DNA from 3 places in the Haematobacter sp. genome. Region 3 is predicted to be linked to each of the others. Evidence: riboswitches for the same ligand, from Rfam matches in the RefSeq annotation. Region 3 holds a riboswitch; each other region holds the start of a gene.
What was found. Region 3 has a riboswitch for cobalamin ahead of RT513_RS18680 (TonB-dependent receptor). Riboswitches for the same ligand answer to the same signal wherever they lie in the genome.
Positions count from the first base shown of each region.

Region 1: it holds a riboswitch for cobalamin, as region 3 does, so the genes downstream of both, RT513_RS09590 (TonB-dependent receptor plug domain-containing protein) here and RT513_RS18680 (TonB-dependent receptor) in region 3, are expected to answer to the same signal.
Region 2: it holds a riboswitch for cobalamin, as region 3 does, so the genes downstream of both, RT513_RS03200 (ABC transporter substrate-binding protein) here and RT513_RS18680 (TonB-dependent receptor) in region 3, are expected to answer to the same signal.

Region 1 covers NZ_DAMDHB010000012.1:22,494-33,087, forward strand. The annotation lists gene RT513_RS09555 (hypothetical protein) at 1-1,298, opposite strand, end outside; gene RT513_RS09560 (hypothetical protein) at 1,922-2,257, shown strand; gene RT513_RS09565 (hypothetical protein) at 3,050-3,205, shown strand; tRNA gene RT513_RS09570 (tRNA-Pro) at 3,219-3,295, opposite strand; gene RT513_RS09575 (ABC transporter ATP-binding protein) at 3,475-4,233, opposite strand; gene RT513_RS09580 (iron ABC transporter permease) at 4,230-5,219, opposite strand; gene RT513_RS09585 (ABC transporter substrate-binding protein) at 5,216-6,709, opposite strand; gene RT513_RS09590 (TonB-dependent receptor plug domain-containing protein) at 6,703-8,598, opposite strand; cobalamin riboswitch at 8,729-8,927, opposite strand; gene RT513_RS09595 (copper chaperone PCu(A)C) at 8,987-9,451, opposite strand; gene RT513_RS09600 (protein-disulfide reductase DsbD domain-containing protein) at 9,609-10,427, opposite strand; gene RT513_RS09605 (YqgE/AlgH family protein) at 10,570-10,594, shown strand, end outside.
Region 2 covers NZ_DAMDHB010000002.1:207,111-217,704, forward strand. The annotation lists gene cobA (uroporphyrinogen-III C-methyltransferase) at 1-120, shown strand, start outside; gene cobF (precorrin-6A synthase (deacetylating)) at 99-866, opposite strand; gene RT513_RS03185 (pseudoazurin) at 859-1,287, opposite strand; gene RT513_RS03190 (ABC transporter ATP-binding protein) at 1,290-2,057, opposite strand; gene RT513_RS03195 (FecCD family ABC transporter permease) at 2,054-3,094, opposite strand; gene RT513_RS03200 (ABC transporter substrate-binding protein) at 3,091-4,101, opposite strand; cobalamin riboswitch at 4,247-4,444, opposite strand; gene RT513_RS03205 (LysR family transcriptional regulator) at 4,742-5,677, shown strand; gene RT513_RS03210 (biotin-dependent carboxyltransferase family protein) at 5,674-6,636, opposite strand; gene RT513_RS03215 (allophanate hydrolase subunit 1) at 6,633-7,307, opposite strand; gene RT513_RS03220 (LamB/YcsF family protein) at 7,304-8,062, opposite strand; gene RT513_RS03225 (SDR family NAD(P)-dependent oxidoreductase) at 8,260-9,033, opposite strand; gene RT513_RS03230 (NAD(P)/FAD-dependent oxidoreductase) at 9,045-10,202, opposite strand; gene RT513_RS03235 (sulfite exporter TauE/SafE family protein) at 10,399-10,594, opposite strand, start outside.
Region 3 covers NZ_DAMDHB010000047.1:1,108-11,701, reverse strand. The annotation lists gene RT513_RS18715 (LysR substrate-binding domain-containing protein) at 1-167, shown strand, start outside; gene RT513_RS18710 (TetR/AcrR family transcriptional regulator) at 278-841, opposite strand; gene RT513_RS18705 (MDR family oxidoreductase) at 1,053-2,039, shown strand; gene RT513_RS18700 (MFS transporter) at 2,261-3,550, shown strand; gene RT513_RS18695 (thiolase family protein) at 3,605-4,792, shown strand; gene RT513_RS18690 (MATE family efflux transporter) at 4,789-6,198, shown strand; gene RT513_RS18685 (TetR/AcrR family transcriptional regulator) at 6,195-6,779, shown strand; cobalamin riboswitch at 6,982-7,177, shown strand; gene RT513_RS18680 (TonB-dependent receptor) at 7,281-9,419, shown strand; gene RT513_RS18675 (DUF6925 family protein) at 9,423-10,163, shown strand; gene RT513_RS18670 (ABC transporter substrate-binding protein) at 10,160-10,594, shown strand, end outside.

The sequences.
Region 1 (10,594 bases), on a different contig from region 3:
CTTCTCCAGCTACTGAGCGCGCCAGCGGGCCGCCTCCTGTTCGACACGGGTGGCCTTGGTTTGCTGCGCCTTGGCACGCCCCTGGCACCAGAGTTCGCTTTTGACCGGTCCATCCGGTTCGGTTTCGCCGAACTGTAAAGCGGTGCGCTCAACCCATCCGGCCGCATATTTGCGCCCAGCCATATGATCCCCTTGCAAGGCAGCTCGCACGGCTCCAGCGATCGCGGTCTGTCCTGGCAGATCAGCTGCAGGACCGCGACGGCCTCTCCGGCGCCTGGGGCGAGGGCCAGCTTGAAGCCGAGGATCACCGGCTGGCGGTGTCGATGGCGGCCACCATCCAGAGCCGTATGGTCTGCATCTTTGCCCTCTCGGCCGAAGTCAGGCCCCTGGACACCGACCAGATCGACGGCGGTGAGCAGATCGACATTTCGTTCATCGATTTCCACCCGCTCGCCGATGCGCTCGCTTCTGAGCCCGCGGTCGTAAAAGCCGAACTTGCGCGCGGCATGGTCGCGGCCGTGCCGCTGGACGGCGACCTCGAAAGGATCGAGCAATGCAACCTTGCGGCGCACGCTGCGCGCGGAGGGAGGGGTCAGCGGCGGCAGGCCGCGCTCCGCCCGCTGCAGGTTCTCTTCCTCGATCCGCCCCCCGATCGCCTCAACGAGCCGTGCGAGGGGCGGTTGCTGAAGCATCAGGTAGATGCCGTCGATCTGCTCCGCGGCGATCCGCTCCACCTCTGGATAGATGCGATTGCCCTGATCGCCGGAGCCGGGCTTGCGCGCCAGCGCCAGCGGATTGCCACCGGCACGGTCCACCTCGCGGACCCACCCCGGCAAGGCGCGCAGGGAGGGCGGCTGGCGCTCGGGGGGCAGGAGTGCTCCGGCCCCGCGCTTCCCGCGGCTCGCCCTGCGGTCGGCAAGCGCCTGGATCTGCGGCATGAACCGCAACACCGAACTCTCCGCGCGGCCCACGTTTCCGGCCCGGCGGAGCACGCGCTTGTACGTAGGAGAGCTTCCAGACAGGAGCGTGCGCTGCGGGGCGGGCATGGTGCTGATATAACGATGCGTCGCGCGAAGCCTCGCACCTTTCGGTCGCGGGTTCTCCTCCTCCGCCCAAAGACGGGTGCCGGGCTGCGTCAGCCTCGTCACCGGTTCCGTATGCGAGAAGGTTTTCAGGTCGTCCGGATCCTTGACATTGACGAAGCCGAGTGCGGCTGGCGTCGCCGTCAGCAAGCGGTAGGTCCGCGCGCCGATCTGCAGGCGGTCTGCCGGGCGGAAGCGAAGATGCGGCGCGCTCATGCCTGGACCTCCGGCCAAAAACAGGTGAGCGCACCGATCCGGCTGCGGTCTTCGCGACAAATACGGCCGGCGAAGAGGAGCCGGGTCGCCGCCGGCCAAGCCTGCGGACCGAGCCCGGTGCCTGCGGCCAGCCGGTGGAGCGGCTGCGGTTCCGACTGGCTGGCCAACCAGTCGGAACCGGATCGTCGGCCGCCGGATCGGGGCAGCGCCGCGCCTCCTGCAGCCGGGTCGCGTTCCAGACCTCATCGGGATGCAGGTCGCGGTCGGTGATCAGGATCAGTCGGGCGGCGAGGGTTAGCGGCATCGCGGCCTCGACACGGCGGAGCTCCTCCCGGAACGCCGCCTTGGCCCACGGCTTGACGGCGATGGCGATGCGGGTGCCGTCCGCGCGGATGAACAGGAAGTCGAGATGATGTATTCTTTCCTTGTCGCTGGCCGCTCCGTAGCAGACCGCGCCGGGTTGCTCGATCAGCTCCCAGGCATCGCGACGGGCGGCTCAGGCGGTCCGGCGTTTCAGGCGGCGCAAGCCGGCCAGCGCCGCAAGGCCGGAGAGCACGAACGGCGCCGCAGCCGACAGTGGAACTGGCGCGGATGGCGGCTCCGGTTCATTCCCATCGAGGCGCGTGACGACCACGGACGTGTTGAAGGCACGGCACGTGAGTTACGGCGCGCTGATAACCGGTGCTGTTCCCATCGGGATCGTAGAAGTATCGGATGTTGTCGATGGAGAAAGCGACCTGTCCTCCCCATTCATCCGGCAATATCGAAGCGGTAAAGGGCTCTTCGAAGTCAAGGTCGAGGAATGGCCGATAGACACCGAAACCCGTGTTCGCATCGTATGTGTTGGTTTCCACGGGCGCAGGATTATCCCACCCCTCGTGGAACTGCCAAAGCGCGTAGAGTTGCTGATAGATCCCGTCCGGCTCCCAGAGTTTCTGGTTGATTCGACGCGCCCATAGCCGAAACTTTCGCTATTGAGCCTGGCCGCATTCTCGCGGGTAAACAGCAACCTATCCGGCGTCCTGATCTCCACGAAGGTCAGCGCTCCCTCCAGCAGCAGGTTCGTCCAGTTACCGTCATCAGTGTCCGTCAACACCACTTCCGACAGTGACGTGTCATAGCGCAGGGTAGTGGTGACGGGCACGCCGGCGAAATCGCCGTGATTGACCCGCTCGTTCTCACCTCTTCGCCATCGGTGAGGTATCCCGAGTATTCGGTGATGCGATAATCGCCGGTTCCTGTGAAAACCGCCTGGATGACGGCCGCCTGCCCGATGGCAGGAAGTCCGAACAAGGAGACGATTGCGTCGGTAGAAAGCCGAGTATGCTTCATTGCAAAGATCCTTCTGCAAGACCGTAACGAGCGCGCTTCGGCCCTGACGGAAGGATGAGCCTCCCGCGCATGACGCAGTTGCGCTATCGGCGACGCTTTTTTTCGCGGTTTCTGCGTCTTCAGCGGCGCCAGACCAGCGGTATCCGCCCGTCCCGCTGTCTGGACATGCGCCCTGTCCAGGAGCGGGGCGAATCATGTCCCCGGCGGAGGCGGGCACGGCCTCCCTTCCCGCGGCTCAAAGTGCCTGAAAACCGGTCGAACACTACTCTCGCAGGTTGTGACCCGCCGTTTCGATGGCGCAGGAGGGCCGATTCCCCCGATCGCAGGGACCGCCTGGAAGGATGGCGTTTTGAAATGAACCCGCCTGTATTATCCTGCCAGCGGACTTCAGACGAACATTTCAAAGAAGCGGAGGGCCGGTGCAGGGAATTCAGCCCCGCCACGAACAGGCGCTCATCGCCTCGCTTCACCGTGCCGCCTTCGATCCTTCGGGCTGGCAAGGTTTCGTTGATGGCATCGGCGCTGCGCTCCCCGGCGTGGCCGGCGGGCTCTTCGGAAGAATTTCAGAGAATTGACAAAAATCGGGAATGGTCGGAGCGAGAGGATTCGAACCTCCGACCCCCTGCTCCCGAAGCAGGTGCGCTACCAGGCTGCGCTACGCTCCGACCGTGGGAGGCGGACTAACCGATGACGGAGGGGTTTGCAAGGGGCCTTGCGGAGAGATTTGTCGGCTTGGAACATGTAGCGGGGTTGCGGCGGGAAAGGCAGGGGCTTGCGCCGAAGATTGGGTGGGGCAGGTGGCCCGGACGGCTGGCCTCGACGTAGCGGAGGGCTTGCCGAACCCTCAGCGCGAGGGTTGGCGGGAAATCACCGAGAGCGGCTGGAATACCATGCCCTGCGGTGTCCGGGCGGTGAAGGCGGTGATGCCGAATACCCGCGCGACGGTCTCCGGGGAGAGGACCGCCTCCGGCTCTCCCTCGGCGTCGATGCTGCCCGCATGCATCAGGATAAGGCGGGTGCAATGCCTTGCCGCAAGGCCAAGGTCGTGGAGCGAGGCGAGCACGGCGCCGCCCCGGGCAGCGATGCTGGCAAACACGTCCATGGCGTGGATCTGGGCGGCCGGATCCAGCCCGGCGACAGGCTCATCCGCGATCATGAGCGGCGTGTCCTGTGCGATCATCCGTGCGATGAGGACGCGGGCCTGTTCCCCGCCTGACAGCTCCGTGGCCGGCCGCTCGCGGAATTCCGTCAGGTCCAGCAGCGCCATGGCCTCCTCCACGATCTGCCGGTCCCTTGCCCCCGCCGGATGAGCCGCGCGGCCGAGGGCCACCACCCGCTCCACCGACAGGGGCCAGGCGATCTCCCGGCCCTGCGGCATGAAGGCAGCCTGCCGTGCCCGTTCCGAAGTGGGGAGCGCGGCGAGGGAGGAGCTCCCGCCGCTGGGCAGAAGGCCGAGCGCTGCGCGCAACAGGGTGGTCTTGCCTGCGCCGTTCGGGCCGAGAAGACCCACGAACTCTCCCGGACGAACGCAGAGGTCGATGCCTGCCAGAACGGTGCGGCCGCCGCGACGGACGGTCAGGCCGTGGGTTGTCAGCAAGGTCATGTCGTTTCCCGCCGCAGCCGCCATATGAGGTGGAAGAAGAACGGCGCGCCGACCAGCGCCGTGAGCACGCCCAGCTTCAGATCCCGCCCCGGCGCGATTGTCCGGGCGGCGATATCGGCGGCAAGGATCACCGCAGCGCCGCCAAGCGCGGAGGCCGGAAGCAGACGCGCAGGACTGGCGCCCACCGCGCGGCGCAGCAGATGCGGGACGACCAGCCCGACGAAGCCAACCGCGCCCGCCACCGCGGTGACGGAGCCGATCAGCGCCACCACACCGGCAAGCAGCATGAGCCGCAGCCGGGGAAGCGAGACCCCCATGGTCGCCGCCGTTTCCTCCCCGAGCGTGAGCGCCTCCAGCCCCCGGCGGGTGGCAAGGATCAGCCCGGTGCCGAGACAGAAGAACGGAAGCACCATCCAGACATGCAGCATGGAGCGGTCGGCGAGCGATCCCATCATCCAGAAGACGATCTCGTTCGCCGCGAAGGGATTGGGCGAGAGGTTCAGCACCAGCGAAGTCATCGCCCCCGCCAGCGCCGAAATGGCGATGCCGGCGAGGATCAGCGGCATGGCCCCGCCGCGACTGCCCGCGAGCATCAGGATCAGGACGAAGGAGAGCAGCGCCCCGGCGAGCGGTGCGGCCATGAAGAACGCGGGCGCGGCAGCGGCCAGCCCCGTCTGAAGCGCCAGCACCGCGCCGAGCGCCGCCGAGGCGGAGGTGCCGATCAGCCCCGGCTCCGCCAGCGGATTGCGCAGGAAACCCTGCATCGCCGCACCGGAGAGCCCGAGGCTCGCCCCGAGCAGAATGGCGAGCAATGCACGGGGCAGGCGTATCTCCTGCATGACGATCACCAGAAGGGGATCGCCCCGCCCCAGAAGCGCCCGGACCGCATCGAGCGGCGGCACCTCCGCCTGCCCGATGAGCAGCGAGGCCGCGAACAGCAGAGCCACGGCCGCGCCGAGGGCAGGGAGCAGGCGGCGGGCAGTCACGGGGGCGCTGCCCTGTCCCGGAGCCGCCGGACCGCGTCGATCACATGCGGCGTGCCGCAAACCCAGTCGCCATCGGCCAGCGCCCCCTGCGCCGCCCCGGCCAGTGCGGCAAGGGCAGGGTGATCCAGAAGATCCTCCGCGCGGGACGATCCGGCATAGCGCTCCCCCCGGATGATCAGGTCGGGATCGGCCAGCACCAGCTGTTCCAGCGACACCATGCCGCCGCCGCGGAGTCCAAGCTCCGACGCGATATTGGCAAGCCCCGCAGCGGCAAGGATCTCTCCCGCAAGGCTGGCATCGCCCGCCGTATAGCCGTTGGCATAATACAGCGCCGCGCGGCGCCGGTCGGCGGGCGGTTGGCCAAGCGCGGCGAGGTCGGCGTCGAACCGCTTGACGAGGCTTTCCGCCTCCGCCGTCCGGCCCAGAGCCGCGCCCATCCGCCGGACATTGTCGCGGATACCGGCGAGGCTGGTCTCCGGGTCAAACACCTCGACCGGCACGCCGATGCGGCGCAGGAGAGCGGTGGTTGCCGCGGAGCCGTAGCGCCCGGCCAGCACGAGGTCCGGTTGCAGCAGAACGATCTCCTCCGCCAGCCCGTGGTTGTGGGGGTAGCGGGCTGCCTCCTCCGTCATGGCGGAAGAGCGGGGATCACTTGCGAGATGGCTGATGGAGACCAGTTGCCCCGGTGCCGCCAGCATCATGGCAAGCTGGTCGGTGCAGAGGTTCACCGAGACGACGCGTCTGGAGACGGCGGCGGTCCCTGCTGCGGGGCTGGACGCAGGGGCCTCCGCTCCGGCGCGTTTCTCCCCTGCGGATACCGGAGGGGCGGACGTGTCCACGTGAGCGGCGCTCGGAGCAAGGGCATGGGGCGTCCTGCTGTCTGCCGAAGCGTCTTGCGCTGTTCCGGTCGCAAGGCCCGCGACAGCGGCGGAGGTTGCGAACAGGGGAGTCGGCCCCCGCTGCGCGGCAGAGACAAGGGCCAAAGATGCGCGACCGATGACGCGCTGTCGCGTGACGCGATCCCGCCGCGCAGCAGAGAGAGGGGTCAGAGACGCGCCCCTCCCCGGTGCGGCATCCGGCCCTCCTTCCGGCATAAGGGCGGCGCGTCCGGCGACTCCGGTGAGGAGGGTTTCTGCAACCGCCAGGGGTGCCGCAAAGGGTGCTTCCGATGCGATGCCCGAAACGGTTCCGGGAACCTTGAGCCGCCCCGCTTCAAGCCCCGCTCCGGTGGCCCCGGTGAGGGCGAATGTTTCTGAAACCGCCGATGCGCTGACCGAAGCGGTGCCGAGAGCCGCGATGCGCCCCGCTTCAAGCCCCGTATAGGGCACGGGCATCGACGTCAGGAAAGGTCGAGAGAATGGGGTAAGGACGGCGGCCGCAGGGAACGCGGGCGCCATCGAAGCGTCGGTCTCCGTCCGGGCGGCAAGCTCCGCGGCCTGCGCGGAAACCGCGAAGGTGAGAAGCGCCGTCCCGATGAGCCGTGCTACCATTTCGCCTCCAGCCCGAGATAGGCCTGCCGCCCTTGGTTTCGGAAACCCCAGACGTCCATGTACTCCTTGTCGAACAGGTTCACCACGCGGGCGGTGGCGCGGAGGTTTTCCGTGAGATCGTAACCGGCGGCGAGGTTGACGAGCGTATAGTTGCCCAGTTCCTTCGTCTCGTAGAAGCCCCAGTACTGCGTATCGTAATTGCCCGCCACGTAACGGATATCGGCGGTGAGCGATCCGCGACCGTTCAGCACCTGCTGCGTGGCGCCCAGACCAAGCTCATGCCGGGGGCGGCGCACTTCCACCGTGCCGTCAGGGTTCTTTGCGTCCAGATAGGTGTAGCTGACCGACAGACGCAGATCCTCCGTCGCATCGAACCGCCCGGCGATCTCCACCCCTTCACGCGGGCTCTTGCCCCGCTGGTTGATGTAGCTCGCCCTCCCGTCCGGGGCGGCGCCATAGACATAGGTGATCTCGTCTTCCATCTTCTCGTTGAAGTAGGTGACGTCGATCAGCCCGCGTCCGTTCAGCAGTTCCGCCTCGACGCCGATATCGTAGCCGGTGTTGCGCTCAGGCCTCAATGCGGGATTGCCGATGGTGTAACCGTCATTGGCGAAAAGCTCGTAATAGGAGGGTTTCACCAGTCCCCGCCCGGCAGAGGCATGCACACGGAAAGCGCTGTCCGGGATCTGCCACGACAGGCCGATGTTCCAGCTCGTGAAATCCTCGAACGTGTCGAAATCGTCATGGCGGAGGCCCGCCTGCACATCCACGCCCGTGTCGAAGGAGCCGCGGTATTCCACGGCCACCGAATTGTTGGCGCGATCATAGTCGCGGGCAGTGTCGTTCTCGTCCTCCGACCGTTCGAGCATGACGTTGAGCAGGTGCCGCGCCTCGGTCACCGGCCGGCCGTCCAGCCCGTAGCTGAGCCGGTATTTCAGCGCGCGCGTCTCCCCCCGCGTCTCCGCGGCCTCCGTCGTGCCCTGCCGAAAGACCGAGTTCTGAAATTCCAGCCGGTTGACGAGCCGTCCTTCCAGCATTTCGTATTCGGCCCAGAGGGAGCCGGTGAACTCCTTGCGCTCCCCCGTGAGGTGCGGATCGTCGATCAGATAATCGCGATAGCCGGTGGCGGCATAGTTCGTCGCGTCGTAGCCATAGTTCTCTTCGGAATGCCGCAGGGTAAAGCCGAGCTTCAGGGCCTCCGTCGCCTGCCAGTCGCCGGTCAACCCGATGGTGCGGCGGTCAATCCCGTCTTTCTCGCTGCCGGTGAAGGCGGGGTTGTAGCCGTGATCGTCCCGCTTCGAGACGTTGAAGGACAACCCGCCCCGCTCCGTCCGCTGGGTGACCCAGCCGGAGGCCGCATAGCCGTTGCCGACCTCCACCGCACCGCCGTAATGCGTGCCGATCTCTCCCCGCCGGGTGATGATGTTGATGACCCCGGCAGACGCATTCGAGCCGAAATAGACCGACTGAGGGCCGCGCAGCACCTCGATCCGCTCGACATTCGCGGTTTCCAGCCCGGTCAGGATATACTCGTCATTGCCGCCCGTCGCCGGAACCCCGTCGATGAGGATGAGGGTGTGGTTCGCCTCTGCGCCCCGGAGGCGGATCTGCGTGAAGCTGGGGCCGGCGGAGGTGACGGAGACGCCCGGCACTCCGCGGAGCGCGTCCTGTACGGTGCGGATGCCGCGCTCATCGATCTCCGCCGCGGTTATCACGGTGAAGGCGCGCCCATAGGCACCCGCGGCAATGGGGGTAAGCCCGCCGGACAACACGATGCTGTCCAGCATCACCGGAGAGCCGGTCTGGGCATGAGCGGCCAGCGGGACATGAACGGCCAGCGGGGCGAGGGCGGTAAGAACTGTGATCGTCCTGATGCCAGTGAAGGTCATCGCAGGGGCCTTTCCAACGCGATGCCGCATACATGGCGGCCCGCGAATTGCAGAATGGCCTGATGGGAGTCCCGCAGGCCGGTGACGTCACCTCTGCGGAAGGGCCGCTTTCCAGACGCACCCCGCGCCGGAAATGGGTGAGCGCTGCGGCAGGTCTCCTGGCTCGCGGGTCATCGCTCGGGCCGGTCTTCCCGGAGGCGGACCTCCAGTGACGTTCTTGGCCGTCGCTCGCCGCTCACAGTTGCGGGGGCAGCCGCGGTCTTGCCCGAAGGCGCACCGCAGTTCCCTTTTCATCCGGCCTTACCGGAACCGAAGCAGACCATGGATGATCCGCTCCGCCGATTCTTGTCAAGCGCGAAGGGGGGCGCCCCCTTCGCGAATGGCCGGATCAGTTGGGCGAATGCCCGTTGCCCATGCCGGCCTTGCGGGCCTCCACATTGAATACGACCGGGACTTCGCCCGCGTTTTCGAACACAAGAACCGCGTCCATCCGGTCGGCAGCGGACCACAGACGGGTTTCGGGCGCGGTGAAGCTCACATGCGGGCCGGTGGGGCTCAGGTGCACGGTCTCTCCGGCGGGAATGGTGATGGGGCCTGCGGAAGTGGTGGCAACCATGTTCCGAAAACGCTCTGCCGTACGGAGGCTCGCTTCACCCTTCGCCGGGCGGATGGCGACCAGCCGGTCATCGGTCGCGCCCGCATTCGTGACGGAGAAATAGCCCTGCGGTGCCTGCCCGTCTCGGGTCGTCTCGAAAGCATAGGGATGCCCGACCGTCAGATCGCCCGCGCGGAAATCATGCGCGAAGGCGGGGGTGGCAAGCAGAAGCGACATCAGCGGAAGGCTGCGAAACATGGATACTCCAATCATACTGGGATCATACTGGACCTGCCGGCGAAGCGGCGGGCACGCTCCCTAACAGAAAGGATCAGGGCATGCGAGGCGCAGCGTTCCTGATTTTGCCATAATTTTGTGCATAACCGGTATGATCGCGCGACATTATGTCGCGATGTCAGCCCGCCGGGCAGCCCAGCATATCCACCGCGCCCCTGTCGCCGATAAGCGTGATGCGCAGCCGGGAACGGTCCAGCGCCAGCGTCTCTCCGGGAGGGGGAACGAGATCCGCGGAGGCCGTCACGCCATGGGCCTCCCGCCGCGTATCGCTTTCCGACACCCAGACGGAGGGGTCCGGTGTCTCAAACACCGCAAGTTCCCGTCCCCCAAGCGATGGAGCCTGAAAGGAGGCCGTCACGCGGAGCCCGTCCGGGATTGCCTCCACACGGCAGCGCAGGCTCTTTACCCCTGCCATGTCTGCATCCAGCGGGCCGGAGGCCAGGGCCGCGCGGATTGCCGGGTCCGGCTGCTTCGTCACCGGCAGGACGGCGTCGATCCGAAGATCGACCGGCACACAGATGTCGCGGCAGACCCCCAGCATGACATGGCTCCGCAGCGAAATGGGCTGATCCGCATTCCGCGCGCGGATTTCCAGGGGCAGGACCAGCTCGCGCGTATAGCCGACCGTGCGCATTCCGTTCAGCTCGAACACATGCGGCGCGGGCCAGTGCAGCGTCACATCCGCCAGGTTCTCCGAGCCGCTCCAGTCAAAACCGGGCGGGATGCCCGCATCCCCCGGTGCGCGCCAGTAGGTCTTCCACTGGTCGGCGAGCGTCAGGCGGATGGCCGCGAGATGGCTGCCATCGGCCTGCCGCCAGCCGGGAAGAACCTCTGCCTGCACCACGTCCTGCGGACGCGTTGGGGCGGCATGTCCCGCGAGGGCAGGCAGCAGCGTCGCTGCGGCAAAGGCGAGGAGGGGGAGCGGGCTGAGCATCATGGCGGGACTGTCGGCGGGATGTCGCAGGACTTGAAATCACATTCCGGCGAAGAGATGGCATTGTCTCCCATGCGACGCAATCTCCGCTTGTGCCGATAGTCCGGTGCGCCATCTTATGCTCATGAGCAACAGGACCACGCATATGTCTGACCTGGGGGGCAAGCTCC
Region 2 (10,594 bases), on a different contig from region 3:
GTATCGACCCCGCGCCAATCCCTCCACCGTGACACGGTGGGCGGTCTCGCCGGGCGGCTGGCCGTCGCGCAACGGGAGGAGGCGCCAACGCTGATCCTCTACGGTGCGCTCGCCGAGTGACGGCACAGAAGATAGGTATCCATGATCCAGCCATGTTTTGCCCGCGCCGCAGCCCGCGCCGCCGCGATACGCGGGCCAGCCTCTGCCAGCGGGCCGTGATCGACGATCTGGTTTGCCATGCCGAGAAACGCCCCCCACCAGATCGTCACGCCCCGCGGGTCGAGCGTCCGAAAGGCGCAGTCCCCGTCCAGCATCACCAGAAGCGTCTCCACCCCCTCCGGCCAACCCTCCTCCCGGAGCCTCCGTCCTGTGGTGACGAGGAATGGCTCCCCCACCGCATTCAGGGGAATGGCATGCGCGGCGGTCAGGGCCTGCGGCGCCATGATGCCCGGAATGACCGTGATGCGCGCCGGTCGCCCGAGCCTGCCCGCGATGCGGAGCGTGCTGTCGTAGAGCGCGGGATCGCCCCAGACCATAAGCGCGACCACACGCGTGTCGGGATATGCGGACAACGCGGCCTGCCAGGCGCGCGCAATCGCATCGTGCCAGTCGTCAACGCGCGCGAGATAGTCATGGATCGACGCATCGCGGACGGGCATGTCGAACTCGACCATCCGCGTCGCTGGGTTGCTGACCACATCCGCGAAGAGGCTCCGGCGGAGCGCGGCCAGATCGCCCTTTTCCGCCCCCTTGCGGGGAAGGAGCACGACATCCGCCCGGTTCAGCGCCCGGATCGCCTGAAGCGTCATATGCTCGGGATTTCCCGTGCCAATGCCGATCAGAATGACTTCCAACGGATCAGGCATCCGGCCGCGCGTCCAGAATCTGCCGGAACCGCTCCGACGCCCGTTTGGGCAGGTCGGGCGGCAGGTCGGCTTCTGCAGGCTCACCCACGTCGATCAGCATCACCATGCCCATCGCGTAATGGGGCGAGCACTTGATGCCGTAGGAACCGGGGACAGAGAGCGTGACAGCAAAGTCCTCGTTGATCCTCGATTTGAATGGGTCGGCGCCCGCGGGGATCATCCCGTCGATGGTCGCGGCATTGTGGCCGGGCTGGGTGGACAGGAAGCGCACCGTATCCCCCGGCGCGATGCGGAGGTAGGAGGGTTCGTAGATCATCGCCCCGTTCTCGCTCCGATTGTACATCTTCACGTCATGGGTCTCGGCAAGGACCGGACCCGCCATCAGCGCCAGCATCAGGGCGGCATGTTTCACGTATCGCATCGTCACTCCTCAAGGCAGCAGAAACGCAGAATGGTCGCCCTGTCGGCGGGATCGGTCAGGCGGCGGGCATCGACGCGGAAGATCTTGGCCAGCCGCGCGGGTGTCAGCACCTCCTCCGGTGGGCCACAGGCGGCAAGTCTGCCGCCGTCCATCACCGCGATCCGGTCGCAACCCATGGCTTGATTGAGGTCGTGGAGCGCCACGATCACCGTCACGGGAAGCTGTCCCACCAGCCGGAGAAGGCCGAGTTGGTGGTGGATATCAAGATGATTGGTCGGCTCGTCCAGAAGCAGCAGCCGCGGACGCTGTGCGAGCGCGCGGGCGATATGGATACGCTGGCGCTCCCCGCCGGACAGGGTTGACCAGAGCGCCGCCGCCATATGACGCATTTCCACCGCTGCCAGCGCGTCCTCCACAATGGCGTCATCCCCTTCCCCAAAGGGCCGGAGCGCGGAGAGCCATGGCGTTCGGCCCAGTTCGACCACATCCCGCGCCGTCAGCGCTTCCACTGTGTCGGCCTGCTGCTCGACAAAGGCGATACGGCGGGCAGCCTCCCGCCGGTGGAGCCGGGACAGCGGAGCGCCATCCAGCCACACCTCCCCCTCACCTCGCGGAACCAGCCCGGCGATAAGGCGGAGGAGCGTGGATTTCCCCGATCCGTTCGGCCCTATCAGTCCCAGCGTCTCACCCGATGCCACGTCGAGGCTCACACGCTCCACCAGCGACCGGGCCTGCACGCGCCAGCCGAGGTCTTTGACCAGAACCCTCATGAGCGTCTCCGGTTGCGGATCAGGATGAGCGCAAAGCCCGGCGCCCCAACCAGAGCGGTAACCACGCCTATGGGCACGACCTGCCCGGGAATGAGCATGCGGGATACGATATCGGCCGCAATCAGGAACACCGCCCCCGTCAACGCGGAAAGCGGCACCAACGCCCCGTGCCGCGGCCCCGCCACGAACCGGACAGCATGGGGAATGACCAGACCGACGAAACCGATGGAGCCGACGAGGCTCACCATGACGGCGGTCATCAGCGTCGTCGCGCCGATCAGCAGCAGGTGAACCCGCCGGACCGAAATCCCCAGCGAAGCCGCGGAACGCGCGCCGAAGGAGAATGCGTCCATCGCGCGGACATGCCCGATGCAGACGATCAGCCCGAGCAGCACGGCCGGAACCGCCAGCGCCACATCGGGCCAACGCACCCCGGACAGGTTGCCCAGCAGCCAGAACATGATCCCGCGCGCCTGCTCCGCATTTGCCGATTTGGCGATGAAGAAGCTCGTCAGCGCGTTGAAAAGCTGTGATCCGGCGATCCCGGCAAGCACAAGCTGCGCGGGTCCGCCGCCCGCCGCACGAGCAAGCGCCGCCACCAGCAGAAACGCCAGCGCTGCCCCGCCAAAGGCCCCCGCCGACAATCCGATCGCGCCGCCGCCAAGCCCGAGGATGGTCACCGCGACCGCCCCCGTCGATGCCCCGGCGGACACGCCCAGCAGATACGGGTCGGCCAGCGCATTGCGTATCAGGGCCTGAAGCACGACACCGGAGAGCGCCAGCCCCGCCCCACAGGCCGCGGCGACCAGTGTCCGCGGCAGCCGGTAGTTCCAGATGATTGCCGCATCTATCGCATCGACAGGCTGCGCCGCCCCCAGCAACCGGTTCGCAAGGACCGCTGCAACCGTTTCCACGGGCAGCGGCATCTCACCGATGACGACCCCGGCAAGGATCGCCAGCACAAGGACACCAACCCCAAGCGCGGCAATCCAGACCGGGGCGGCAAAGCGCGCGCGCAGATTGATGTCAGCGATCATTTCAGACCAAAGGAGGGCAGCGCATCGGCAAGCGTTTCAAGCGCGCTTACATTACGGATGGAGGGATCCATGGAATGCGCATCCAGCACGACGATCCGGTTTTCCTTCACCGCGTCCATCTGGCTGGCGACCGGGTCCGACTTCAGGAAGGCGAGCTTCTTTTCATAGTCATCCGCCTCGAACCGGCGACGGTCCATCCGGGCAATCACGATGACGCTCGGGTTGGCGCGGGCAATGGTTTCCCAGCTCACCACCGGCCATTCCTCGTCGCTTGCGATGACGTTCCTGAGGCCCAGCTTTTCCATCATATAGGCGGGCGGACCCTTGCGACCGGCGACGTAGGGATCGACGTCCATCTCCGCAGAGGAGAACCAGAACACGGCAGAGGCGTCCTTCAACGCCAGCGCCTGTGCCTTTTCTGTGGCAGCCTCCTCCCGTGCACGGAGATCGGCCACCAGCGCATCGCCCCGCTCTGGCACGTTGAAGATGCGGGAGAGTTCCCGCACCCCTGCATGGATGCTTTCCATCTCGAACATCGCGGATCGCGTGCCGTCCGAGCCGACGGCATTGTCCTTCTTCCAGCAGTCGGCCGGAAGGATATAGGTGGGGATCCCGACATCGCGGAACTGCTCGCGCGTGGCCACGATGCCATGCGGCCCGACGTGCCACTCATACTGAACCACCACCAGTCCGGGGCGCTTTCCCACAACGGCCTCGAAGCTCGGATCATTGTCCGCCAGCCGCTCCACCCCGGCGTTCAGGTCTTTGAACTCAGGCAGCACATCGGTGAACCATACGGCGGTGCCCGCCACCTTGTCGCCCAGCCCCAGCGCGTACAGCACTTCGGTCGCCGCTTGCCCGACTGTCACCGCGCTGGCGGGAGCGGCGTCGAAGGTCAGGTCCATACCGCAATTCGTCAGGTGAAGCGGATAGGGGCTTTCCGCCAGCGCGGGGGATGCCAGGGCCGCTGCGCCCAGCAGGGCGGCCAGAATGTTTCGCGCGATCATGCGAGCTCTCCGATCAGGGTGATGGTCCCGGCGGATGCGGAGAGGAACGGCCATGGGCCGTTGTGCAGATGTGGCTGATCGGGCGCAGCTGGGCACCCGCTGGACAGACGTCATATGGCACCTCCCCGGACACCCCGTCCGGGCCGTGTTGCGTTCAGACGTCGGCAGGTCTCCTGACTGGTGGGTCAACGGAAACTGCGGCCTTCCCATGGTCTGCACCACAGTGGCATGTTCACAGTGTTCCTCGCCGCCTACAGTTGCGGGGGCAGTTCCGGTTCGCCAGACGGGCTGGCGGCGGATTCCCTTTCAATTCCTCTCGGAAACCGACAGCCGACCCGTAACCCATTGCAGCCCGCCCGGCAAGCCGGGGCATGGGGCCAATGGCGGGCGGTCACCGGATAGCGCCCAGGGTTCTGACAGGCGGCTGAAAAAGGCTTTTGGCCTGTGTTGGAGCGGAAATCGTTCGCCATCTGACGAAATCCAGCCGGAAACCTATATATTTCCGTACGTTTCCGGGCCGATTTGCGATCTCCGGCGCATGGGCATGACACTTCAGGGCTTTTTCAGCAGCCTGCTAACCGACCGGAAGGGCGGGAGGAGACGGCTACCGCGGGCTCCCCCATCGCGCTATTGCTGACCCATGGATATCGCCCAGTTGCGCACCGTGCTGCATGTCGCCGAACTCGGAAGCCTGTCGCGGGCGGCCGAGCGGCTGCATATCGCGCAGCCCGCGCTCAGCCGGCAGGTCCGGTTGCTGGAGCAGGAACTCGGCACCCGGCTGTTCAGCCGTCACGGACGGGGCATGCAGCTGACCGAAGCGGGGCAGGAACTGCTCCTCCACGCGCGGCAGATCATGCGGGAACTGGAGGCGATCCGCAGCCTGCCCTTTGGCGGAGACGATGTACCCCTGCGCGGCGAAGCCTCCATCGGCATGCCGCCGACCGTGGCCGCAATCCTTGCCATTCCGCTGGCCCGCGCGTTTCGCCGCGCTCACCCGGAGGCACGGCTTCGGATCGTCAGCGCCTATTCGGCGTTCCTGATGGACTGGCTGCGACGCGGAGACCTGGACATCGCCATCCTTTACGAAACGCAACCGCTGCGATGGCTCCGCGCCTCCCCGTTGCTGGAGGAGGAGCTGTTTCTTGTGGGGCCTGCCGACAGCGGGCTTGACCAGTCGGTCCCGGTGGCAGCGCGGCGGCTGGCGGACCTGCCGATGATCCTTTCCGGCAGCCGGCACGGAATGCGGGAGACGGTAGAGAGACTCGTCCAGACGGCGGGGGTCACCGCAAATGTCGTGTTGGAAGCGGACAGTCTTTCGGTTCTGAAGGATATGGTGTTAAACGGGCTTGGCTACACCGTGCTTCCCGCGTCGCCCATTCGGGAGGACATCGGGCGGGGCAGCCTTCGCATCGCGCCCCTGGTCGATCCGCGGGCCGGCTGGCAGCTCATGCTGACCGTGCCGGTGGACCGCCACCCCTCCCGCCTGCTGGGCTATCTCGAACGGACCGTGGTGAGCGAAACAGCCGCCCTTGTGCAATCCGGGACATGGGAAGGACGCCTGCCGGACAGCGGCTAGGGAGACAGCACCGCCGCTGCCGCCCGCCGTTCGATCCCCTGTCTGTAGAGCGCCGCCCTTGCCGCAGCGGCGCGCGCGCGAAGGACCGCCTGTTCCGGAGCAACATATTGAAATTTCACTTCATCATGGGGGCGCAACTGAACGAAAGCGTCAAGGTCGCAGTCCAGCACCGTGGCGATCTTCGGATACCCGCCCGTTGTCTGATGGTCCGCAAGCAGAACGGTGGGCACCCCGTCGCCCGCAACCTGCACGGCCCCGCGTGTGATCGGTTCGGAAGGCATGTCGAGCGCGGCAGAGGGCGCGATCGCCGGACCGGAAAGCCGCACGCCCATCCGATCCCAGGCGTCCGTCATCCGCCATGAGATCGAAAGGAATGTCTCCAGCGCCCCGGCTGAAAAGAACCTGTCCTGAGGGCCGAGGGTCACATGCACGCACCGACGCGGACGGGCGAAGACCGGGCAAGGGATGTCGCCCGCCGTGGCCCCCCGGGCCTCCGCGATCTCCAGCCTCTGTCCTGCCTGGAGCCTGCCACCGCCGAAGCCCGACAGCGCATGGGTGGCATGGCTCCCCAGCCAGATGGGCGTGAGCAGATTTCCGGCGAGCGCGAGGTAGCACCAGCTTCCCCATTGTCCCGGCCGCATGACCAGCACCTCGCCCGCGCGAAGGGTGGCGACGGTCCATGAGCCACGACGTCGCCCGGCATGGTCGATGCGGAAGCCACCGCCCGCCACGGCAAAGCCGACCTCTCCCGAAAGGCATTCGAGCGTCAGCCCCCCAAGCGACACCTCAATACCCGGCGCATCCGGCGGATTGCCAAGCGCGATATTCGCCGCGGCAAAAGCCATACGGTCCATCGGGCCGGATTGGGGAACACCGAACCGCATCAGACCCGGCCGCCCGCCATCCTGAACCGAGACATGCGGGCCAGCGGAGATGACCGACAGCAGGGCTCCGGTCATTTCATATCCTCGTATTCCGACCGACTCGCGCGCCGAAAGCGCACTCTGTCACCGACGTCGAAAAGAAACGGCGCGGCAGGATCACCCGTCAGGATCGCCGTGGGTGATCGCCCGATGATCCACCACCCCGTCGGCGTGGTGAGCGTGGTGACAAGGCACTGCGGCCCCGCGATCACGACGCTCCCCGCGGCAATACCCCGGACAGCGGCCGGTTTCCGCGGCATGCGCAGCGCCTCCGGCACGCCCGCGAGATAGGCATAGCCCGGCGCGAAGCCATACATGAAGACACGATACTCGCCTGCCAGGTGCGCGGCGATCACCTGCTCCCGCGTCATCCCGCCGTGGCGGGCTACCGCCGCCAAATCCGGGGCAAAATCCTCGTCATAGCAGATCGCCACCTCCCGCAATGCCGAGGGCGCCAGCGGGCTGGCCGGGGCGTGCAGCAGCGCCTCCGCCGTGCGGCGGACGATGCCGTGATCGGTCAGGAGCGGATCGAAGCGGATCAGGAGAGCGGCGTAGGCGGGCACGGCCTCCCGGAAGCCGGCAAAGGGCGATGCGTTGAGCGACCTGTCCAGCGCAAGAACGCGGGCATGGATGTCCGCGGAAATCTCATCGCCGAACTCGACCAGCAGACCCTGCTCTCCGACCGGGCGGAAAACCGGCGTCCTCACGGCGCGAAGGGCGCGACGGTGACACCCGCCCTCTCCAGCCTGCTGCGGACCTGCTGCGCCATGCCCACCGCGCCCGGACTATCGCCATGCACGCAGATGGACTGTGCGGAGAGCGGGATCGGATCGCCGCCGAGCACCGGCATCCGGCCGCTGTCCAGAAACCGGATGAGCCGCTCCGCCGCTTCGTCTGCGTCGTGCAGCATGGCACCCTCCCGCGTGCGCGGCACAAGCCGCCCATTCGGGAGATAGGCCCGATCAGCGAATATCTCCGAGTAAACAGGCAGACCGGCCGCCCGCGCCGCCTGCTCCAGCACCGTGCCCGAGATCGCCAGTATCGCCAGCCTTCCCGGCAATGCGGCGACCGCGCCGACGATGGCTTCCGCCACGTCGCGATCATCGGCAGCCAGATTTCCGAGCGCCCCGTGCGGCTTGACGTAGCGCACCTGCGCCCCGGCGAGCGCTGCAATGCCCGTCAGCGCCCCAACTTGCGCCACCACGAGCCGCCCGATCTCCGCCGCGGGCATCGGGATCACCCGGCGTCCGAAGCCCTCCCGGTCCGCGAAACCCGGATGGGCACCCACGCTCACGCCACGGGCCGAAGCGGCGCGAAGTGTGTCGAACATCGTCTCCGGGTCGCCGGCATGGCCCCCGCAGGCGACATTCGCCGAAGTAACGAGATCGAGCATCGCCATGTCGTCGCCCATCACCCAAGGGCCGAAGCTTTCGCCCAGATCGGCGTTCAGATCGACCTTCATGGCGCGCGCCGCAGGGGTTCAACAGGCTGCTGAAACGGCGGGCATCGGCCCGGACTTACGTTGAACGTCAGGTAATTGGTCTGGTCACAATCCAAAACTCGCCGTTTCCGGGGCGATTTCCAACAATGGGGGGAGGATCTCCACCTCAGAGCAACCCCGGAATGGTTTTTCGGCGGTCCGCTGAAAAAGACCATCGCTCACTCCCGCACGGGAACGGTGTAGTTGAGTATCCGCCGCCCCCCGTCGGGGTAGATCGTCTCCCCCGTGATGTAGGACGCGTCGGAGGAGGCGAGGAATGCCACCACACCGGCAACTTCCTCCGGTTCCCCCAGCCGCCCCATGGGTGTGCGGGCGAGGATCGCATCCATCCCCGCGCGCTCGGTAAAGGCACCCTTGATGATCTCCGTCGCGATGGTGCCGGGGCCTACGCCGCAGACGCGGATACCATGGGGCGCCAGCGCCACGGCGGCGGTGGAGGTGACCTGATTCATGCCGCCCTTGGAAATCGCATAGGGCGCGACCGAGGGATTGGCGAGACCGGAGTTGATGGAGGACATGTTGATGATGACGCCCCCCCGCCCGGCCGCGATCATGGCCCGCGCTGCGGCCTGGGTGCCCAGAAAGGCCCCCTTCAGGTTCACGGCAAGCGTCCGGTCATACTGCTCTTCGGTGAAATCCAGAAAATCGGCGACAGGACAGACCCCGGCGTTGTTGACCATCACATCCACGCGTCCCAGATGCGCGACAGCCGTCGCGATCAGTGCATCCACATCGGCCTTGCGCGACACGTCCGTGGTGACGGGGAGCACCGTCTCCGCCGTGCCGATTTCCCCAGCCGTGCGTGCCAGCCTGGAGGCATCCACATCGCCGATCACAACCTTCGCGCCTTCCGAAAGGAAGCGTTCCGCGCAGGCCCGCCCGATGCCCTGCGCACCCCCCGTGATGACAACAACCCTGTCAGCAAACCTCATCGTCCATCCTCTCAATAAACCACGGTTTCATGGAGCGGCTCCCCGGCACGGATCCGTCCATAGCCCAGCGGGGACAGATCGAGACTGCGGTAACCGCCCTGTATCACCAGCTCCGCGACGGCACGCCCCGCCGCCGGAGAATGCATCACCCCATGGCCGGAAAAGCCGGTGAGGAATATCAGGTTGCCGATCTCATCATGCGCGCCGACGATCCCGTTGTGATCAAGTGAATTGACCTCATAATGGCCCGCCCACGACCGCTCCAGCCGCAGTTGCTCCATCGCAGGGATACGGGCAGCGAGTGCGGGCCAGAACGGGTCTTCCAGCAGGTCATGATGCGGCTCGTAATCGCCTGTCGCGTCCGGGTCTTGGTCCGGCGGGGGTTGAATGCCGCCGATGAAGCCCGTGCCTTCGGGCCTGACCCAGATGCCGGACCTGTCGAACAGCATGGGAAAGCCCGTCGGCGCTACGGGCGCGCGGAAGTTGAACACCGACCGTTTGCGCGGGCTTACAGGAAGCGCGATCCCCGCCAGTGCCGCAAGCGCGCCCGAGGCGGCCCCCGCAGCGAGCACGCAAATGTCGCAGGCGAGGCGTGAGCCATCGCTCAGGAGGACCGCATCCACCCGCTCACCAATATCAAAGCCCCGGACGCTCGCCTTTTCATATATCACACCGCGATCACGGGCCGCGCGGCGCATCAGCGCCAGCAGCGACCAGGCGTCAAACCACCCTTCACCCGTGCGCCCGAAAGTGCCGACCCCAACCCCTTCCAGAGCGAGGAACGGAAATCGCGCGGCGATCTCATCGGGCAGGAGCACTGCGACATCCGCCCCTTGGGTCTGCTGCATGGAGGCGCCTCTGCGACGCGCGTCCACATCCCCCGGTCCGCCGAGGATGAGGTAACCGTTCTCGACATAGCCGATGTCTGCCTCCGGCCCGAAAATGGTGCGAATCCCACGAAAGAACTCCACTCCGAACAAGCTCATCCGCACGTTGAGCGGCGTGCCGAACTGCGTGCGGATGGAAGCAGCCGACCGCGCTGTCGAGCTGAACTGATAGGTGGGGTCGGGTTCGACGACGGTGATCGGCCCGGTGAACCCCTCCCGGCGCAGGAACCAGGCCGCCGTGCTGCCCATGATCCCGCCGCCGATGATCACCACCCCGCTCATATGGCGTGGAACCGGGCGGACATCTCTCCGAAAGCGTCTGTGACGAAGCGCGGCATGGGGGACCTCGTGTGCCGATCTGTCCCTTCTGACTATACCACGGCTTCCGCCCTGTCTCCGACCGGTTGGTTCGATCAGATATAACGGAAATGTATATCTTGCACCGCAGAGAAACGGAAACAGAGCGTATATTTGATAGCTATGCCGAAATCATCGCCTTTCCGATCATCTGAAGGCCCAGGATGGCGAGAACGATCAGAAACCCGCGCCGGAACGCCTTCTGCGAAATCCGCTCACGGAAACGCTGGCCAAGCCACATCCCCGCCAAGGCAGGCACGACCAGAAGACACGAATGTAGCATTCCTGCTGTCTCGAACGCGCCATATCCCGCCAGA
Region 3 (10,594 bases):
ACCGATACCCCGATATAAGCATCGAGTTGGAACTGTCGGACGCTCTGACGAACTTGATCGAGGGCAGCTTCGACGTCGCGTCGCGGATCGGTGCAATGGCGAATTCCACCCTAATAGAACGCCGTCTTACCCCGATTACCCGGGCTATTTGTGCCGCGCCTGAATGACCTAAGGCTGCGCCATCAGGACAGGTGGCAGGTCATCACGAGCGGTACTTAGCGATGATACCCGGTCGTTGACTACATCATCGGCCTCACACATATCAGTGATCCGATAATCACCGTGCTTCCTGACCGATCCAGGCGCGGGTTTCGCGCAGGATCTCTTCGGCAAGGTCGGGATCGTCGGAAGACCGCGCCAAGATCATCGCGCCCACCATGGCCGACCAGGTGCCGATGGCGTCACGGCGGGCGGCAGAAGTACCTTCCTGCGAGAAGGCCCCGGTCATGCACGCAATCTGCGCTCTGATGCCCTCCGTCATGGCATTTCGCGCCTCAGGCGATTGCCGCGCCGTCTCCGATGCCAGCGCGGCCATCGGGCATCCCCGGGCCGGGTTATGCCGATGGTTCGCAGAAAGGTAGGCGGCCGAATAGGCTTGCAGATCCGGCGGCTCGGCCAGGGATTTGGCGAAGACATGCTCGATGCTTTTCGCGATCAGGTCCTCTTTGGAGGCGAAGTGCCCATAGAACCCGCCGTGGGTCAGGCCGCAGGCTTTCATCACCTCGGCAACACTGACCGCATCAAAGCCCTTCGCGCGAAACAGTCGGCTCGCTTCTTCAAGGATGCGTGCACGGTTCTCGGCCATCTGCTCGCGGCTAACCTTCATCGTCGGAAACTCCATGTCTTCTGCTCTTGATGTATTTATGTTGTTCGTCATATTTACACAACAATGATGATGTTCATCATGTTTAATTGTCGGAAGGCCTCTATGTCACCCAGCATAACGACCGTGATCACCGGTGCCATCCGGCAGGGGTGCCACCTACACCGAATGCTTTGCCGCGACCTGTCATAGCTCGGCCTGATCCATTACAGATACAAAGGAAAATTCGATGAGTTTCAGAGCACTTCTCGCCACCAAACCCGGCGACAGGATCGAAACCAGCCTCGTCGATCTTCACGACAGCGCATTGATGGAGGGCAGCGTTACCGTCGATGTCGAGTTCTCGACGGTCAACTACAAGGATGCGATTGCCATCACCGGAAAATCTCCGGTCATCCAGAGCTTTCCGCTCATCCCCGGTATCGACCTTTCCGGAACTGTGCGCAGTTCGGACGACGCGCGCTTTGCCCCCGGCGACCGGGTGGTCGCAAACTCTTGGGGACTTAGCCAGAACCACCATGGCGGCTATGCCCAGAAAGCCAGGCTGAGCGGCGACTGGCTGATCAAATTGCCCGATGCGATCGGCACCAAGGATGCCATGGCCATCGGAACGGCAGGCTATACCGCTATGTTGGCGGTACTGGCGCTGGAGCACGGCGGCGTAACGCCGGACAGTGGCGACATCCTTGTTACCGGTGCAAACGGCGGCGTCGGATCGATCGCGATCACCCTACTGTCCGAGCTCGGCTATCGCGTGGTCGCCTCGACCGGTCGCATGGAACTGGCCAACGATTTGCTCGCGCTTGGCGCGGCAGAAGTCATCGACCGCAAGGAACTATCTGCACCCGGGGCCCCCATCGCCGCCCCCCGCTGGGCCGGAGCCGTTGACTCCGTCGGCAGCCAAACCCTTGCAAACGTGCTGGCGCAGACCCGGTATCGCGGGGTCGTCACGGCAAACGGCATGGCGCAGGGCACCGATCTTCCAACCTCGGTTCTGCCTTTCATCCTCCGCAACGTCACATTGGCCGGGCTCGATTCCGTCAACGCCCCGCAAAACGTACGACTGCAAGCTTGGCAGCGGCTGGCGACAGATCTGGATCTGGCAAAGCTCGCGCTGGCCACCCGCGTCGCGCCGCTTGGCGAGGTGCCCGCAATCGCAGGCCGGCTTCTGCAAGGCCAAGTGCAAGGGCGCGTCGTGATCGACGTCAACTCATGACCCATCCGTCTGACAAAGCCGGGCGAGTTCGACAGTCTTCGATGCGTCCGTCGTGGCACAAGCCACCCTGGCAAGCCCCTTACATCGCGGATCGGTAAGCATTGGGGACCATCGTCGAGTCGTTGGCGATTGCATCAGTCATTTAGATTATTTATGTAATCTAAATGATAGCCTGGAGGTACGCGTATGCAGAGAATCGCCGCACAAGACGGGGACGTATGATGAGGCCCTCCGTTCCGCTTGCCGCCCGTCTGTCAGAGCGTGGGCTGCACTACGGCTGGATTGTGGTAGCAACCACCTTCCTGACCATGCTCATCACTGCAGGCGCCGTTGGGGTGCCTGGAGTCCTGATTGGGCCGCTGGAAGCCGAGTTCGGCTGGACAAACGCCGAGATCTCTGGCGCCTTCGCGGTCCGCCTGCTGCTCTTCGGTCTAATGGGCCCTTTCGCCGCGGCCTTCATGAACCGCTTTGGGCTGCGACCGGTGATCCTTGCCTCGCAAACCCTGATCGCGGCTGGCATCCTTGGATCGTTCTTCATGACCGAGCTCTGGCAACTCACCCTGCTATGGGGAGTGGTGGTGGGCTTCGGCACCGGACTCACGGCAATGGTTCTAGGTGCGACCGTTGCGGCGCGATGGTTCGCCAGTCGGCGCGGACTGGTGATGGGCTTGCTGACCGCCAGCACCGCCACCGGCCAACTGGTCTTCCTGCCCATTATGGCCCGCTTGACGGAAAGCTTCGGTTGGCGGGGCGCGCTGATCCTGTCGCTGGCCACGCTGCTGATTTCCGCCGCAGCGGTGCTGGTGCTGATGCGCGACCATCCGTCCGACCTTGGCCTTGCCCCCTTCGGGGCGACGGCGGTGGTTCCGGCACCGCCGCGGCAAAGCCTTGGCGCAATGCTCGCCTCGCCGCTGGTGACCCTGCGCGAGGCGTCGGGGACGCGGATGTTCTGGCTGCTGTTCGGCACCTTCTTCATCTGCGGTGCTTCGACCAACGGGTTGATCCAGACCCATTTCATCGCGCTTTGCGGGGATTTCGGTCTGGCGGCGGTGACAGCAGCGGGGATGCTGGCGCTGATCGGCGTCTTCGACTTCGTCGGCACGGTCGGCTCGGGCTGGTTGTCAGACCGCTATGACAGCCGGTGGCTGCTGTTCTGGTATTACGGCCTGCGCGGGCTGTCCCTGGTCTGGCTACCGTTCAGCGATTTCAGCCTCTATGCCCTGTCGATCTTTGCGATTTTCTATGGCCTCGACTGGGTGGCAACGGTGCCACCAACGGTAAAGCTGGCCAGCCAGCATTTCGGCGACCGGTCGAACATCGTTTTCGGCTGGGTCTTTGCAGGCCACCAGTTGGGCGCCGCGGCAGCGGCCTGGGGTGCGGGAGCCACGCGCACCGCCTATGACAGCTATCTTCCCGCCTTCTTCGCCGCCGGCGTCCTGTGCCTCGTCGCCGCACTTGCCATCGTCGCCCTAGGGTTCGGTGGCACCGCGCGGCGGGCGGCACTCTCCTGAAATGACGCGGAGGCGCACCCACCGCCGCCCACTTACACCCGAAGGAAGTTTCCCATGACCCGTTCCGACATCATACTTGCCGCCCCGGTTCGTACCGCGATTGGCAGTTTCAACGGCAGTCTGAAATCCATCCCGGCGACGGCGCTTGGGGCCACGGTCCTGCGCGAAACCCTGGCTCGTGCAGCTCTCGATCCGGTCGAGATCGGCTCGGTCATCATGGGCAATGTCATCCAGGCGGGCAACCGGATGAACCCCGCGCGGCAGGCCGCAATCCATGCCGGACTGCCGGTCTCGGTTCCCGCGCTGACGGTCAACCGCGTTTGCGGATCTGGCGCGCAAGCCATCGTCAGCGCCGCGCAGGAGATTTCGGCCGGGGTGGTGCCGGTGGCGCTGGCAGGCGGGATGGAGAACATGGACCGCGCGCCCTATCTTTTGACAGAGGGACGCTGGGGCTATCGCATGGGCCCGGCGGAGATCCTCGACAGCCTCCTGACCGACGGTTTGAACGATGCATTTTCGGGCCAGCATTCCGGCTGGCATACCGAGGATCTCGTCACCCGTGCCGGGCTGAGCCGTGCAGCGCAGGATGCCTTCGCACTGCGCTCGCAACAGAATTTTGCAGCGGCGGAGGCAGCGGGGTCGTTCGCGGCCGAGATCACCGGGGTCGAGGTGAACACGCGGAAGGGAACCGAGGTCTTTCTCCGGGACGAGGCGCCCCGCCCCGATACGACCGCTGAGGCGCTGGCACGGCTGAAACCGGCTTTCCGGCCGGACGGAACAATCACCGCCGGCAATGCGCCGGGGCTGAACGCCGGGGCCGCAGCCGTGGTGGTTGCCGACCGGGTCTGGGCTGAGCGGCGGGGCCTTGCGCCGATGGCCCGGCTGGCCGGCTATGGTGTGGCGGCGGTGGAGCCGGGGCTCTTCGGCCTTGGCCCCGTGCCCGCCGTCGAAAAGGCGCTGGCGCATGCCGGCTGGACCCTGGGCGATCTGGAGCGGATCGAGATCAACGAGGCCTTTGCCGCCGTGCCACTTGCCGTCGCGCAGGAGCTTGGCCTGCCTCTCGACATCATCAATGTCGAGGGTGGCGCCATTGCCCATGGCCATGCCATCGGCGCGACCGGGGCCGTGCTGGTGACGCGGCTGCTGCATTCGATGCAGCGAGACAGCCTGTCACGCGGGATGGTGACCCTGTGCATCGGTGGTGGTCAGGGCATTGCACTGGCCGTGGAATTGGTCGGATGACGGCTATCTCGGCGTCATCCACCGTCCAGCATGATCGGCGGACCCAACGCCTGCTGGATGCGCCGATCCTGCCGCTGCTGATCCGCATGGCCCTGCCCAATGTGATGATCATGCTGGCACAGGCCTCGACCGGGCTGATCGAGACCTTCTGGGTCTCCAAGCTCGGCACCAACGCATTGGCCGGCATGGCGCTGGTCTTTCCGGTGGTCATGCTGATGACCACGATTTCGGCCGGTGCGGTCGGCGGGGCGATTTCGTCATCGATCGCGCGGGCGCTCGGCGCGGGCCGCCGAAATGAGGCCGACGCTCTTGTCCTGCATGCAGTGGTGGTCAATCTCGTGATCGGCCTCGCCTTCTCGATCCTGTTCCTGATCTGGGGGCGGCGGATCTACGCAGCACTCGGCGGCAGCGGGGAAGAACTGGAGGCGGCGGTGCTCTATTCCAACGTGGTCTTTGCCGGAAACGTCTTCACCTGGCTGATGAACGGGCTGGCCAGCGTCATCCGAGGAACCGGGAACATGCTGGTTCCAGCCATGGTGACAGTTCTGGGCGTGGTCTTTCTGGTGCCCGTATCGCCCCTGCTGATCTTTGGTGCAGGACCCGTCCCCGCCATGGGGATTGCGGGCGGCGGCCTGGCACTGGTGCTTTACTACATCGCCGGAATGCTGGTGCTTGGCGCCTACGTCGCCTCTGGCCGCAATCCGGCGCGGTTCCGCCTGAAGCCACTTCGGTGGGCGCTGTTCTGGGGTATCCTGCGGATCGGCGCACTGTCATCGGTCCAGTCGCTGCTGACAAATCTGGTGATCGCGGGATCGACCGCGATCATCGCGGCAAAGCTGGGGGTCGAGGCGGTGGCGGGCTTCGGCACCGGCATCCGGCTCGAATACCTGCTGATCCCGCTGGTCTTCGGCATCGGCGCACCGCTGGTGGCGCTGGTCGGCACCAATATGGCTGCGGGGCAGCACCGCCGCGCTCGGCAGATCGCCCTGACCGGGGCGGTCCTGGCCTTTACTGTGACCGAGGTGGTGGGGCTGGTCGCTGCCCTGTTCCCGGTGGCTTGGCTGACGCTTTTCAGCGCAGAACCCGGCATGATCGACGCCGGGCGCGCCTATCTGCGGATTGTCGGGCCGTTCTACGGCTTCTTTGGGCTGGGGCTTGTTCTCTACTTCGCGGCGCAGGGGCAGCAGAAGCTGTTGATGCCGCTGGCCGCCGGTTTGTTGCGGCTGACAATCGCCCTTGGTGGCGGCTGGCTGGCGCTTGAGGCGACGGACGATATCCGGGCGCTTTATGCCGCATTGGCGCTCGGGCTGGTCGCCTATGGGTCGTTTATGCTGCTATCGGCCTTGCGCGATCCGACGGGCCGGGCCATTCCGGTCCCAGGCGAAGCGAAGGGGATAGCACCATGAGGGTCAGCCGCGTCCAGGCCGAGGCGAACCGGCAGAGGGTGATCGACGAAGCCAGCCAGCTGTTCCGCGAACACGGCTACGACGGTATCGGGCTCAAGGACCTGATGCAGGCCGCGGGGATGACGCCGGGCGGGTTCTACAAGCAATTCGCTTCGAAAGACGATCTTGCCGCCCAGGCCACCGCCCGTGCGGTCGAGCGATCGTCCTCTCGCTGGACCGAGGTCGTTGACGCGAACCCCGATGCACCGCTCCGAGCCCTTGCGGCCTTCTACCTCTCGCCCGCACATGTCGCAATGCGGGATCGGGGTTGCCCCCTGGCAACGCTGGGTTCGGACGCCCCCCGCCACGCGCCCGAAGTCCGGGCGGAGATGGAGAAAGGTCTGCGTGCCCACCTCTCCATCGCCGATGCGGCTTTGGGAACTCCGGCAGGCGCGAACCCATCGCCTGCAGCGCTGGCGGCAGTATCGACCATGGTCGGCGCGCTCGTCCTTGCCCGCCTGACAGCGGATGAGGGCCTTGCGAAGAGTCTTCTGGAGACAGCGGCGAACCGGGTGGAGGAACTCGCGACAAGCCGGAAATAGGACTGCGATCAATGATGATCGAGCCTGCACTTACGGACGCCGGAAATCGGACGGAACCCAAATCCGGCGTCGCATCTGCGTCGGCGCGCGCGGTGCCCCATCAAACGCGCCATCTCTCCTCCAGTGACGTCGGCTCGCCCAAGCCGCCTGCTGAAAAGACATCGCGGTGCGCAGCAATTCAGTTGACATCACGGGTCGGTGATCCTAGCGCTCGGGGGACGGTTCCCTTCGGGGATCAAAAGGGAATGCAGTGCGGCTAACTTGGCCCATGCTGCGGCTGTCCCCGCAACTGTAGGCGGCAAGGCGGTCTTCGTTTACCACTGGGCCTGCGCCCGGGAAGGGGAAGACCTCCGTTCGAGCCGTGAGCCAGGAGACCTGCCGTCGGCCGATTTCACGCGCGAACACGTCGGGCGGGGTGTCCTGACGGGGGAAGTCTCCGGGCTGCGCCCGGCTATGGACCTGCGTTCGCAAGTGACGTGTCTTTTGCCCCAGGGGCTATGCATGTCCATCTTTTCCACAAATCCCCGCCGGCTGATGTTGGCCCTGCTCGCGCTTTCAACCTGTCCGGCGGGCCTGCTTCACGCCCAGGAAACCACGCTCGACACCGTGGTGATCACCGGCCCGCCCACGCTGGGTTTTACCACTCCGGCCACATCTGGTAGCCGCCTCGGGGTGTCCGTGAAAGATATTCCCGCCTCGATCTCCGTGGTCACGGCTGCAACCATCGCCGCGCGCGGGCAGACTGATGTGGTCGAAGCTGTCACCCAAGACATTCCCGGAGTGACCTCGGTCGCGGCGCCCGTGTTCGGCAGCGCCTATGCGCTGCGCGGATTCCAGGGCAACAATTCGGTGATGCAGCTCTATGACGGTACACGGCTTTTCCCCGGCCGGGGCAATATCAGCTTCCCCTTCGACAGCTGGCTCGTGGAGCGGATCGAAGTACTGCACGGGCCCGCATCGGTCATGCACGGCACCGGCGCCATCGGCGGAACGATCGACATCCAGCCCAAGCGTCCCTTCGCCGGTCCGATCCGGCAGGAGGTGGCTGCGCTGCTCGACAGCAACCTGCGCACACGGCTGGCCTATGACGCGGGCGGTTCGTTGAACGACCGGCTCAGTTTCCGCCTGAACGCCGTGGGCGACGCGTCGCAAGGCTGGGTCGACGATACCGACAGCCGCAATCTCGTCCTTTCCGGTGCACTGGCCTGGGAAGCGACGGACGATGTGAAGGTCACGCTGAGCGGCGCCCATGCGGATCGCGAGCCACCCGCCTATTTCGGTACCCCCTTGCGGGACGGAACGATTGTCGAATCCTTCCGGAACAACAATTTCAACGTCTCGGACGCCGAAAATCGCTTCCGCGACAGCTGGATGCAGCTTCGCACGGAATGGACCCCCTCCGATACCGTCGGTGTGGAATGGGTGATCTACGGCATCGACAGCCGGCGAACCTTCCGCAATGCCGAAACCTATCTCTGGGATCCCGCGACGGATCTGGTCACCGTGGATGAATTCCGTCGCATCCGGCAGGATCAGTCTCAATTCGGTACGCGCGCTAACGTGCGGTTCAGCGGTGATGTGGCGGGGCGGAGCAACCAGCTGCTTCTGGGCTTCGACGTGAACCGCGCCAAATCCGACTTTGCCGATTTCGCGGCCTACGCCCCCCGCTTCGTCGATCCGTGGCACCCGGAGGTAGGCCGCTTTCCGCTGCCGGATGACTTGGTCCCCCGCTATCACTCCACCCTCGACCAGCATGCAGTGTTCGCCGAGGACCGGCTCGAGATCACCGATCGATGGGCGATCAGCGCCGGCCTGCGCTACGACTGGTTCACGGTGGAGCGTGAGGATCACATATCGGCCGCGAATGACTTCTCCGCCGATTTTGAGGGGCCGGGTGGCCGGCTGGGCCTGACCTTCGCACCGAATACCGCGACCGTCTTCTATGTCCAGATGTCCTATGCGACCGATCCGGTGAACCTGCCGCTGCTCGACTATTCCGCCTCCATGACGGATTTCGACATGACGACCGGTAGGCAGTTCGAACTGGGCGTCAAGCAATCGGTGTTCGAAGGGCGCGGGGAATGGTCGCTGGCGGTCTTCGATATCATCAAGCGCAACCTGCTGGTATTCGACTCGGCGACCTTCGCCACGCAGCAGGTCGGGCGGCAATCCTCGCGAGGGGTAGAACTGGCCGGGGCGTTCCAGCTGTCCGACGACGTGAAGCTGGGCGGGAACGCCGCCTGGACGCGGGCGCGCTACGACGATTTCACCTCCATCAACTGGCTGACCTTCGAGGTGGAGGATTATTCCGGCAATGTGCCGATCCTGGTGCCGGAACTGTCGGGCAACCTGTGGGGGTCGTGGGATTTCGCTCCCGGATGGCGCGCGAACGGGTCTGTGCAGTTGATCGGAAAATCCTACTACGACTTCGCGAATACCACGAAGCGGGCGGGCTACGGTCTGGTTAACGTCGGCGTCGACTACGTGCCCGACGCGGCCTCCGTCTGGAGCCTGCGGGTGACGAACCTGCTCGACCGGGTCTATGCCGACTACCTGCGCACCGATCCGTCGACGGAGCGCGCGCAAGCCTTCCTGGGTCAGCCCCGCACGGTTGATCTCGCCTATCGGCGGAAGTTCTGACCCTTGCCGACCGGGCTGATCGAAGAACTGATGGCGGATCCGCGCTGCATCTGGAGCATGGGCGGGCCCGGCGCGGTGCTGGGTCTGGCGGGGGCCGATCTGGGCAGGCGGGGGGCGTTGCACCTGCGCCTGCCGCCCGACCTGCGCCCGTTGGCCTTCGAGGTGCTGAGTTCCGACCCGGAGGGCTGGAACCACGGCATCTCGCTTTGCCTGCCGGAGACGGTGTCGCACGCCGTCGAACGCGCCCCCGAGGGGGAGGTCGAGATTCCGACGGGGTCGCGACTGATCCGGCTCAGCCACCGCGGGCGGGACTGGATCGCGCGCGGCCCTCTGGGACGGCTGGAGGTCTGGGACCGCGATCCGCCGCTGCTCGGCGACACACGGCGCACCCATCCCGCCACCACGCCGGTCCCGGCGGGGCTGCTGCCGTTCGCCCATGCCTTTCCCGCCCATCCGTGCCGCCATCGCCCCGGCGTGGCGCGGCCTTTCGATGTAGAGGACCATGCCGCCTTCCAGCGTCTTCTGGCGCGGTTCGGGCCGCCCGATCTGGTGGCACTGAAGACGGCCGTACGGCGGGCGGTCCGGGCGGGGGAGGATCTGCCCGTTCCCGCCGGGCGCCATGGCCGGGCGCAACTTCGCGTGGCCCTGCGGCAGGAACGGCTGCTGGCGCCCTGCTTCCATCTCGACCGCCTCATTGTCCGGCACGACCCGCCGCTGGCCCGGCATCTGGGGATCGGGCTATGAACCGGCGCGCGGCGATTGCCGCTGCGCTGGCGCTGGCAGCTCATGCCCGCGCAGGCGGCGCCCTGTCGCCTGCGGGCGCCGGGGATACCGCGGGGGGCGTGGTTACTACGGAGCTCATCCTGACGGAAACCTGTCTCGCGCTCGGCCACGGCCCCGCCGCCATCGGTAATCGCGGGCTTTATCAGCGGCTGGTGGGAGATCCCGCCCCCGGCGCGGCGTTGGACCTCGGCCCGCTGAACGAGCCGAACCTCGAATTGCTGCGCCGTCTGGCCCCGCGACTGATCCTTGCCGCCGCGTGGCAACAGGCGGCAGCGGGCCGGCTGGAGCGTATCGCCCCGGTCGAATGGCTGCAGACCCTGCCGCTGGAGGGCGCGCTGACGACGGCCCGCGCGCTGGCGGATCAGATGGCGCGCATTCTCGGCCGCGATTCC